DNA from 2 places in the Cupriavidus sp. HE11 genome. Region 1 is predicted to be linked to the other one. Evidence: predicted binding sites of a transcription regulator. Region 1 holds the regulator's gene; the other holds the start of a gene.
What was found. The regulator FNR, encoded in region 1, switches genes on or off when oxygen is low (the NO sensors DNR and NnrR bind a similar motif). The targets are predictions, from matches to a motif close to TTGATNNNNATCAA.
Positions count from the first base shown of each region.

Region 1 (5,330 bases):
GCCGCGCATCGGGAAGCCGCCGAGAAGATGCAGCACGAGATCTATGCCAAGTACCTGAAGATGGACGTCAAGCAGGTGGCGGCGGACCCCGATGCACGTGAAATCGGCCAGCGCCTGTTCCTGAACTACTGCGCCCAGTGCCATGGTTCGGACGCCCGCGGCAGCCGCGGTTTCCCGAACCTGACCGACAACGACTGGCTCTATGGCGGTGACCCCGAAACGATCCAGCAGACGATCACGAAGGGCCGTAACGGCGTGATGCCGCCGTTTGCGGGCACGATCGATGCCAAGCTGGCCGGCGATACGGCGCAGTATGTGCGGTCGCTGTCGGGGCTCACATACGATCCGATCCGGGCGTCGCGCGGCGAAAGCACGTTCAAGTCGACCTGCGCGGCATGCCATGGCGCGAGCGGCAAGGGTAACCAGGCGCTTGGCGCGCCGAACCTGTCCGATAACGTCTGGCTGTACGGCAGTTCGGAAGGCGTGATCGTCGAGGCCATCCTGAAGGGGCACAACGGCCATATGCCGGCCCACGAGGAAATCCTGACACCCGAGCGCATCCGCATGCTGACTGCGTACGTGTGGGGCCTGTCGAACACCAGCACGAGTGCCGCGCCCACAGGGCAATGACAAACCGCTCTCCGGTCCGGACGGCATGCCGTCCGGCCGGGAGCATGAGGGCTGAATAATGAGCGCGCCCCTGGAATCTCCCCCCACTTCCCGCGAATCAAGCGAGGCCGCCTGGCGGCCCGCACCTCCACCCAAGTCGGCGGCCGACGCCACCGAGGAGGCGCTGTACGAAGTACGGCGCAAGATCTACCCGCGCTCGGTCACGGGTGCCTTCTCGAGCTGGCGGGTCTGGCTGGTCATCCTCACGCAACTGGTCTACTACGGTACGCCGTGGCTGCAATGGAACGATCGTCAGGCAGTGCTGTTCGATCTCGGTGCCCGCAAGTTCTATATCTTCGGACTGGTGCTGTGGCCCCAGGACGTGATCTACCTGGCGGTGCTGCTGGTCATCTCGGCGCTGGCGCTGTTTCTGTTCACGGCCATCGCAGGGCGGCTGTTTTGCGGCTACGCGTGTCCACAGACGGTCTACACCGAGATCTTCATGTGGATCGAGCGTCGTGTCGAAGGCGACCGCATTGCCCGCATCCGGCTGGACGGCGATCCGTGGAGCTTGCGCAAGATTCGTCTCAAGGCGACCAAGCACTCGCTGTGGATCCTGATCGCGCTGTGGACAGGCTTCACGTTCATCGGCTACTTCGCCCCGATCCGCGAACTGGGCGGCGAAGTCCTGCACTGGACGCTGGGCCCTTGGCAGGCGTTCTGGATGCTGTTCTATGCGTTTGCCACGTGGGGCAATGCCGGGTTCATGCGCGAGCAGGTGTGCAAGTACATGTGCCCGTATGCGCGCTTCCAGAGCGTAATGGTGGATCGCGATACGTATGTCGTGACCTACGACGTGGGTCGTGGCGAACCGCGCGGCAGCCGGTCGCGCAAGGTCGATCACCATGCGGCGGGCCTGGGCGACTGCGTGAACTGCAGCATCTGTGTGCAGGTATGCCCGACTGGCATCGATATCCGTGACGGGCTGCAGTACGAGTGCATCGGCTGCGGCGCGTGTATCGATGCCTGCGACCAGGTCATGGACAAGATGGAGTATCCGCGCGGACTGATCCGGTACACATCGGAAAACGCGATGCGCAAGAAGCTGTCGGCATCGGACGCGCGCAAGCGCTTGCTGCGTCCCCGCACGGTTGTCTACACGGCGATCTGGCTGGCGCTGACGGTGGGCTTTTTTGCGTCGCTGGCCATGCGTACGCCGCTCAAGGTCGACATCATTCGTGACCGTGGCGCGCTGGGGCGCGAAGTGGAAGGCCGCTGGATCGAGAACGTGTACCGGTTGCAGCTGATCAATGCGACCGAGGCACCAATGAAGTTCCACGTGCAGGCACAGAGCGCCGAGCTGAAAGGCCTGATCGTGGAGTACGACCACGGCGCGGAATCGCTGTCGCCCACCTCGAATCGCCTGCTGCCAATCCGCATTCGCGTGCCGATCGACGATGCGAAGCAGGGTACGCACAAGATCGAGGTGACAGTTACCGCCGAGACCGAAGCCGAGCGCAAGGTGGATATCCGGCAAAGCACGAGTTTCATCGTTCCTCGCAATCTGTGATGCTGTCACCGATGGTGAACCGGGACGGATGCCAATAGGAGAGCGCAATGACCCAACACCCCGCAAAGCCCTGGTACAGGGAACCATGGCCCTGGATTCTGATGAGTGGTCCGCTGCTGGCGATGGTCGGTTGCGGTATCACGATCTGGCTGGCGAACACCCATGCCGATGTGCCGGTGACCGACGCCACCCGCCATGGACTGGTAGTGGAGAAGGCAAGCGCCGATCGCGCTGAACAGACCGCGAGGCGCCCATGAGACTGCGCTGGCTGATGTGGGTGCTATGGCCGGCGTTTCTGATGGGCGGTGCGGCCACGGCGGTGGTGTTCTCGGTGGTAGATCCCGGAGATCTGAATTTCTTCGGACATCCGGTCGAGGCGTCGCGGCAGGCGATCTACACTGTGGGGTTTCTGGTAGCGTGGCTGTTCTGCGCGTTGTCCAGCGGGCTCACGCTGTACACGATGCCGGTGAAGCTTAGTGACACCGATGAACTCGAGTAGGCAATGCAGAATTGCACTGCAAAAGACAAAGGCCGCGCCGGAAGTGTTCCGGCGCGGCCTTTGGCGTGATGTTCCGTGCGGGTTCGGTCTGTCTCAGCAGGACCGGCTGTACACCTGCTTGATACCTGCCATATCGACGAGCTTCACATGTCGCTGACGAATCTGGATCAGGCCTGCTTCGGCAAAGCGCGAGAACAGGCGGCTGACGGTCTCGAGTTTCAGGCCCAGGTAGCTGCCGATTTCCTCGCGGCTCATGCGCAGAACGAACTCGGTGGACGAATAACCGCGTGCCGACAGACGCTCGGACATGTTCACGAGAAAAGCGGCCAGGCGCTCTTCGGCGCGCATCGAGCCCAGTGTGATCAGCATGACCTGGTCCTGCGAGATTTCCTTGCTCATCAGGCGCAGGAACTGGCCTTGCAGCGAGGGCAGGGTGCTGGAGAGCGATTGCAGGTCGTCATAGCGCACGACGCAGACTTCGGTGTCCTCCAGCGCGGTGGCGTCGGAAGCGTGCTGCATCTCGCTGAGGCCGTCGAGGCCAATGACTTCGCCGGGCAGGTGAAAACCGGTGATCTGGGTGCGCCCGTCTTCCATGGTGACGTGCGTCTTCAGTGTTCCGAAGCGAATGGCGTACACCGCGTTGAGCGGTTCGCCCATGCGGTAAAGCGTTTCGCCCTTGTGAACACGCACGCGTTCCTGCACGAGCGTGTCCATCTTCGCCAGGTCTTGTTGCGACATGCCCACGGGCAGGCAAAGCTGGCCCATGGCACATGTGGAACAACGGGGCGACATCTCGGTGACGGGGATGGAAGTCAACAATTGAAGTGCTCGTTATGAATGCGCTTGCAGCGAGGGCGCGATGCAGGCATTTTACAGCGTCATGTGACGCAGAAGCGAGGAACAGTTGCCATTTGGTGTGCTTTTAAGCGTTTTTCTGATGGCCTTGCTCGGTGGTATGCATTGCGCTGCCATGTGTGGAGGAATTGCTATTGCTGCGGAGCAGAAACACCCGCGGGATGTGGCAATTGTCTTGCATCGTTCCACGCGTCAATGGTGGACTGCGTTGTGCATCATGCATGCGGGGCGCATTACGACATACATGCTGCTTGGCGCGGTGATGGGTGCGGTGGGCGCGACGGTGTGGCGACAGGATTATCTGCCGCTGCAGCGCTGGCTCTATGCGGCGGGCAGCATGATGCTGGTGATCACGGGTCTGTGGTTGTTGCGTGGACGCGTGATGCGATCCGACTGGATCGAGCGTCTGGCGTCGCTGGCCGCAGTACACGTGGTTCAACGTGCACGTGCGATGGCCGGGCGACTGCCGATGCGGCTGCGCGGCAAGCAGCGCGCGGCACCGCTGGTGCGTCGATACGGGATGGGCCTGGCATGGGGGCTCGTACCGTGTGGAATGGTCTATGGTGCACTTGCGCTGGCGCTGCTGGCTGGCAACGCGGTATCGGGTGCGCTGGTGATGGGGGCGTTCGGTCTGGGCACGCTGCCGAACCTGCTGGTGATCTCGGGGTTGTCGGGATACCTGCGGCAACTCTCCCGCAAGCCCGCGGTGCGCGTGGCGTCGGGCCTGGTGGTGATCGGATTTGGCGTGCTGGGGGTGGCCCGGGCAATATGGCTGCCGGATACCCTGGCCCAACACGGCTTTTGCGTGGTGTTCTGAATCGGCCACAGCGGCGGGTTGCGGGCGGGGCCGGGAATGCCATACAATCCCGAGAACCACGGTATCGCGCCGCACCATGCTCGGGGCGCCGCTGGGGCCGCATCCCTGATCTGGGGAGCGTGCCCAGGGTTTCTGGCCACCCCGGTGCGCCGGAAACGTCTCCACAGTCCATCCGGTTCAAAAGATCTGGTTAAAAGGCCGGCTGCGGTTGGGAAGATGGCGCCGGTCAGGGCGGGGTTGCCTGAGCCGATATCGTCTTGTTTCTTGCCGTCTTGGCCATCCGGTGGCCCTGGCGAATGTCCGCCCCGAAGGGAGAAGGCGCGACGCAAGAGGTCCGTTGACTGGTGAAACTGGCCAGCGCCGGACGATCTCCTGCCGGATCGACCCGGCAATTCGATGCAAAAGAACGAGGTGCGCACGGCTGCGCTGCATTAGCGGGCGAGCTGGCTGCGCGATGAAATGGCGGTGGCTTCGGCCTCGCTGTATCTGCAATCTCCAGTGCCCCGGGATTCGTCCGGGGGCAGGTGCAAAGACAGGCTGCACGCAATCACATGAATACCCAAGAGGCGAAGATCGTCCTCGAGACCGCGCTGATCTGTGCGCAGGAACCGCTGCGCGTTGGCGATCTGCGACGGTTGTTTGCCGACGACGTCGGCGCCGACACGATCCGGGTGCTGCTCGAGGAACTGCGGCAGGACTGGCAGCCGCGCGGGGTGGAACTCGTGGCGCTGGCCAGCGGCTGGCGTTTCCAGAGTCGCCCCGAGATGCGGGAGTTCCTTGACCGGCTGAATCCGGAAAAGCCGCCGAAGTACTCGCGCGCCGTCATGGAAACCCTGGCGATCATTGCGTATCGCCAGCCTGTCACCCGTGGCGATATCGAGGAAATCCGGGGCGTGACGGTCAGCACGGAAGTGGTCAAGAAACTCGAGGACCGCAGCTGGATCGAAGTCATCGGCCACCGCGATGTGCCGGGGCGCCCG
Region 1 covers NZ_CP184464.1:395,911-401,240, reverse strand. Annotated here, with positions in the region: gene ccoP (cytochrome-c oxidase, cbb3-type subunit III) at 1-630, shown strand, start outside; gene ccoG (cytochrome c oxidase accessory protein CcoG) at 689-2,179, shown strand; gene ACOABP_RS01870 (hypothetical protein) at 2,227-2,436, shown strand; gene ACOABP_RS01865 (hypothetical protein) at 2,433-2,678, shown strand; gene fnr (fumarate/nitrate reduction transcriptional regulator Fnr) at 2,772-3,497, opposite strand; gene ACOABP_RS01855 (sulfite exporter TauE/SafE family protein) at 3,583-4,350, shown strand; gene scpB (SMC-Scp complex subunit ScpB) at 4,902-5,330, shown strand, end outside.

Region 2 (5,330 bases), on a different replicon from region 1:
GAAACTTCCTGGCCGGCCTGGCCGGTCGTGCCAGGCTGCGTGATGGGGAACGGCTGCCCGAGGCGTGCATCGAACGCGGCCTTGCCTTCGTCGGCCGCCGTTTCGCCATAGACCCTGGGGCTCGGCATTTCGGAAAACGGGCTCCAGTAGCCGCGCTGGTCGATGGCGTCGAGCGCCTGGTCGAGCATGGCCTGATGGCGGGTGAACAATGCGTGGGTCACGGGGGTCTCCAAATTTTCCAGATCGTCTACGCCGAAGCGTGAAGGGCGTTTTGATGGGGTAGGGCGGGTGCGGGGGCCGCTCGGGCCGCTCAGGTTTCCTGATCGAAGTCGAGCACGAGCTTGTCGCTGACGGCGTAGCTCTGGCAGCTCAGGATGAAGCCGCGCGCCACTTCGTAGTCTTCCAGCGCAAAGTTCACATCCATGTCGACGTCGCCCGAGACGCGCTTGCAGCGGCAGGTGGAACAGACGCCGCCCTTGCACGAATAGGGCAGCTCGATGCCCTGTTCCAGCGCGGCGTCGAGCACCGTCTGGGTGTTCCGGGCCACGGTAAAGCTGCGCGAGCGGCCATCCTGTATCACCGTGACCTCGCAATCCTGCTTGCCGGCGGCGGCGCCTTGCGGCTGCGGCGCGCGGGTGGCTGGCGTGCTGGTGCCGAACAGCTCGCGCTTGATGCGGGCGGGGTCGACGCCGTTCTGCTTCAGCGCATCGGATACGCCTTCCATCATCGACTGCGGGCCGCAGATAAAGGCCACGTCGATGCTGGCCGGGTCCACCCACTGCTTGAGTAGGGCGTCGGCCTTGGCGCCGTCCAGGCGGCCGTTGAACAGGTCGATGTCGAGCGTCTCGCGGCTCAGGATAAAGACCAGGTTCAGCCGGTGCAGGTAGGTGTCCTTCAGGTCTTCGAGTGCTTCCTTGAAGATCACCGTGGACGACGCGCGGTTGCCGTAGAACAGCGTGAAGCGGCTGTCCGGCTCGGCACGCAGCGTGGTTTCGATGATCGACAGCAGCGGCGTGATGCCGCTGCCTGCGGCAAAGCCCACGTAGTGCTTGCGGTGGCCGGCATCGAGCGGCACGCTGAAATGGCCGGACGGCGGCATCACGTCAAGCGTGTGGCCGACGCGCAGCGTGGCCGTAGCCCAGCTCGAGAACAGGCCGCCGTCCACGCGCTTGATGGCAATGCGCAGGCGCTGGTCCTGCGCGGCGGCGCAGATCGAATAGGAGCGGCGCACTTCGTTGCCGGCAATGCGCGTGCGCACGGTCAGGTGCTGGCCGGGCGCATAGCGATACGTCTCGGCCAGTTCCGGCGGGACGTCGAAGGTCACGGCGATGGCATCGCGCGTCTCGTTGGTGACATCGGTCACGCGCAGGGCATGGAAAGTGCTCATGTCTATGTCTTCCGGTCGCGGCGGCTCAATGCGCCTTGAAGTAGTCGAACGGCTCGCGGCAGTCGCCGCAGCGGTACAGCGCCTTGCAGGCCGTGGACCCGAACTGGCTGACCAGGTGCGTGTGGGCCGAACCGCAATGGGGGCATGCCACCTTCGGTCCGGGCTGGCGCCGGCGGGTAATGCCGCTGATGTCGATGACGGTCTGCGCGGGCGGTGCAATGCCGTAGCCGGCCAGCTGCTGCCGGCCACGCGCGGTCATCCAGTCGGTGGTCCAGGCCGGCGCCAGTTGCAGCCGCACATCCACCTGGCCGATGCCATGCTCGCCCAGCGCCTGCACGATCTGCTCGCGGATCAGCGTGACGGCCGGACAGCCCGAATACGTCGGGGTGATCGTCACCACGCAGGTGTCGGCTTCCCAGTGCACGCCACGCACGATGCCGAGATCGACGACCGAGATCACCGGAATCTCGGGATCGGGGATGGTGTCGAGCCACGACCAGATGGTGTCCGCGGTTGGGGCCATCGTGGCGTGGGGATGGACGATTGCCTGCGCCTGCATGCTGCTCACCACGTGGCGCCGGGATAGGCGCGCTGCAGGAACTGCATCTCGGCCAGCAGGAAGCCAAGGTGTTCCGAGTGGCGTCCGGCGTGGCCGCCGCGCTGCATCCAGCCATCGGCCGGCATTTCCAGCGTGGCCTCATCCAGCACGTCGGCCAACTGCTGGCGCCAGGGCGCCTGCAGCGCGGCCGGGTCGCAGGCCACGCCGGCCGCGATCAGGGTGGCATCGACGCTGTCGGCGTCGAACAGCTCGCCGGTGTACATCCACAGGCGATCGATGGCGTCCTGCATGCGGCGATGGCTTTCGGCCGTGCCGTCGCCCAGGCGCACCACCAGATCGGCGCTGCGGCGCGCGTGATAGGCCACTTCCTTGACGGCCTTGTCGGCGATGGCGGCGATGGTGGCATCGCTGGACCGCCGCAGCGCGTCGAGCAGGTAGTAGTGCCAGGTATCGAACAGGAACTGGCGGGCCAGCGTATCGGCATAGCTGCCGTTGGGCTGCTCCACCAGCAGCGGGTTGCGGAACTGGTGCGCGTCGCGCAGATAGGCGAGCTGGTCTTCGGTGCGGCCCGCGCCTTCCACTTCACCGGCATGGGACAGCCACATGCGGGCCTGGCCGATCAGGTCCAGGGCGACGTTGGTCAGCGCGATGTCTTCCTCCAGCGCCGGGCCCTTGCCGCACCATTCGGAAAGGCGCTGGCCCAGCACCAGCGGGGTATCGCCCAGGCGCAGCAGGTAGTCGAAGGTTGCTTGCTTGCTGACTTGCATGGCGTGCCTCAGATGTGCTTGACCGCTTCGGGCATCGGAAAAAACGTGGGATGGCGATAGACCTTGCTGTTGGCCGGCTCGAACAGCGGGCCCTTGTCGGTCGGGCTGCTGGCGGCGATATGCGTGGCCGGCACGGCCCAGATGCTGACGCCCTCGTTGCGGCGCGTGTAGACATCGCGGGCGTTGTTGATCGCCATGGCTGCGTCGGCCGCGTGCAGGCTGCCGACATGCTTGTGCGCCAGGCCGTGCTGGCTGCGGATAAAGATTTCCCAAAGCGGCCATTCGCTCATGGCTGTCTCCTGCTTGTTGAGTGCTGGATGCTGAAACGCTGAATTGCGGAAAGGGGCGCGTCAGGCGACCTGGCGTTCCGCCGGGTGTCCGGCGGACTGCTTGCCGGCGTGGGCCGCCAGTGCGTCGCGGAACCACGCGCCGTCCTGCCAGGCCTTGACGCGGGTGCCAAGACGTTCGCGATTGCAGGGGCCGTTGCCCTGGATCACGTTGTAGAACTCGTCCCAGTCGATGGCGCCGAAGTCGTAGTGGCCGCGTTCGTCGTTCCACTTCAGATCGGGGTCGGGAATCGACAGACCCAGGAACTCGGCCTGGGGCACGGTCTGGTCCACCATCTTCTGGCGCAGCGCATCGTTCGAGAACAGCTTGATGCGCCATTGCGCGGATTGCGCGCTGTGCAGCGAATCGGCGTCGGACGGCCCGAACATCATCAGCGCCGGCCACCACCAGCGGTTCAGCGCGTCCTGGGCCATCTGCTTCTGCTCGGCCGTGCCGTTGCACAGCTTGAGCAGGATGTCGTAGCCCTGGCGCTGGTGGAACGACTCTTCCTTGCACACGCGCACCATGGCACGGGCATAGGGGCCGTACGAGCAGCGACACAGCGGCACCTGGTTGATGATGGCCGAGCCGTCCACCAGCCAGCCGATGGCGCCGATGTCGGCCCAGTTCAGCGTCGGGTAATTGAAGATGCTCGAATACTTGGCTTTTCCGCTATGCAGGTCGGCCAGCATCTGGTCGCGCGACACGCCGAGCGTTTCCGCCGCGCTATATAGATACAGCCCATGGCCCGCTTCATCCTGGATCTTTGCCAGCAGCACGGCCTTGCGTTCCAGCGTCGGCGCGCGCGTTACCCAGTTGCCTTCGGGCAGCTGTCCCACGATTTCCGAGTGGGCGTGCTGCGAGATCTGGCGTACCAGTGTGCGTCGGTAGGCGTCGGGCATCCAGTCCTTCGATTCGATGCGGATGCCTTCGTCGATGCGCTGCTGGAAGCTGCGTTCGTCATCGTTCATGTCCTCCGCCGTGCGGACTTTCGTGACACCGGTATCGACCAGTTGCGCGTACATGCATGTCTCCGTGATTCGCGTCAGGTTCGTAGGCCTGACATTGATCAGGATCATAGTGATACGATTTGACTCATTCAACGAGTTCGTGTGTATCACTTTGCGCAAGGAGACCCATGCCTGAGGTGTTGAAGCCGGAGGGGGTGTCGCCTGCCGTGGCCCGGCTGTCGAAGGGGCTGAAGCTTGGGGCGGGCTCGCTGCTGGTGACGATGTATGGCGATGTGATCGCGCCGCGGCCGCAGGCGCCGTGGCTGGGCAGCCTGATCACGCTGTCGGCGCCGTTTGGCCTGAGCAACCGTCTGGTGCGCACGGCTATCTTCCGGCTGGCGGCCGACGACTGGCTGGAGGCCACGCGCGTGGGTCGCAAGAGTTTTTACGGCCTGTCCGACGCGGGGCTGCTACGCGTACAGCACGCGGGCAAGCGCATCTATGCGGGCGCGTCGCCGGCGTGGGACGGCAAGTGGACGCTGGTGCTGCTGCGCAACGACACCAGGGCCTCGATGCGGCAGCCATTGCGCAGGGAACTGCTCTGGGAGGGCTTCGGGCCGGTGGCGCCGGGCGTGTTTGCGCACCCCAATGCCGACCGCGGCTCGCTGGAAGAAATCCTGGCGGCCGCCGGCGCCACCGAGCACGCGGCCGTGATGGTGGCCGAATCGGTGGCCGCGTTTTCGCGGCGGCCACTTGAACAGCTGATCCACCAGACCTATCGGCTCAAGGAGGTGGCGCAGGCGTGGCAGGCGTATGTCAGACGCTTTGCCTCGTGGGTCAAGGAAGCCCCGTCCCTGTCGGCGGTCGATGCGTTTTTCGTGCGCATCCTGCTGATCCACGAATATCGCCGCGTGCTGTTGCGGGACCCCGGCTTGCCCGATGAACTGCTGCCGGCCGATTGGCCCGGCCGCGAGGCGCGGGCCGGTACCGGTGCGCTCTATGCGGCACTGTTGCCGGCCAGCGAGGCCTATCTGCGGGCATATCTCGAAACCGAGGGCGGAATTTTCCAATCGCCCATGCGCGTGTTGCGCGAGCGGTTCACGTCACGTTTTCACGAATAGCCGCCTGAGCCTGTCGCCGTCAGTCGTGTGCGACAGCCTTGCCGCCAGCCTTCGCACGCCGGCGCCGGGCGAGCATGTTCAGTCCCTCCACGGCCGTGGAGAACGCCATCGCCGTATAGATATAACCCTTGGGTACATGGTGACCCAGCCCGTCGGCGATCAGCGTCATGCCGATCATGATCAGGAAGGCCAGCGCGAGCATCACGATGGTCGGGTTGC
Region 2 covers NZ_CP184465.1:522,896-528,225, reverse strand. Annotated here, with positions in the region: gene paaN (phenylacetic acid degradation protein PaaN) at 1-188, opposite strand, end outside; gene paaE (1,2-phenylacetyl-CoA epoxidase subunit PaaE) at 311-1,387, opposite strand; gene paaD (1,2-phenylacetyl-CoA epoxidase subunit PaaD) at 1,413-1,946, opposite strand; gene paaC (1,2-phenylacetyl-CoA epoxidase subunit PaaC) at 1,952-2,713, opposite strand; gene paaB (1,2-phenylacetyl-CoA epoxidase subunit PaaB) at 2,722-3,003, opposite strand; gene paaA (1,2-phenylacetyl-CoA epoxidase subunit PaaA) at 3,064-4,065, opposite strand; gene paaX (phenylacetic acid degradation operon negative regulatory protein PaaX) at 4,179-5,111, shown strand; gene ACOABP_RS19795 (TerC family protein) at 5,131-5,330, opposite strand, start outside.
Region 2: the regulator FNR is predicted to act here: its motif matches at 4,106-4,119, upstream of paaA (1,2-phenylacetyl-CoA epoxidase subunit PaaA).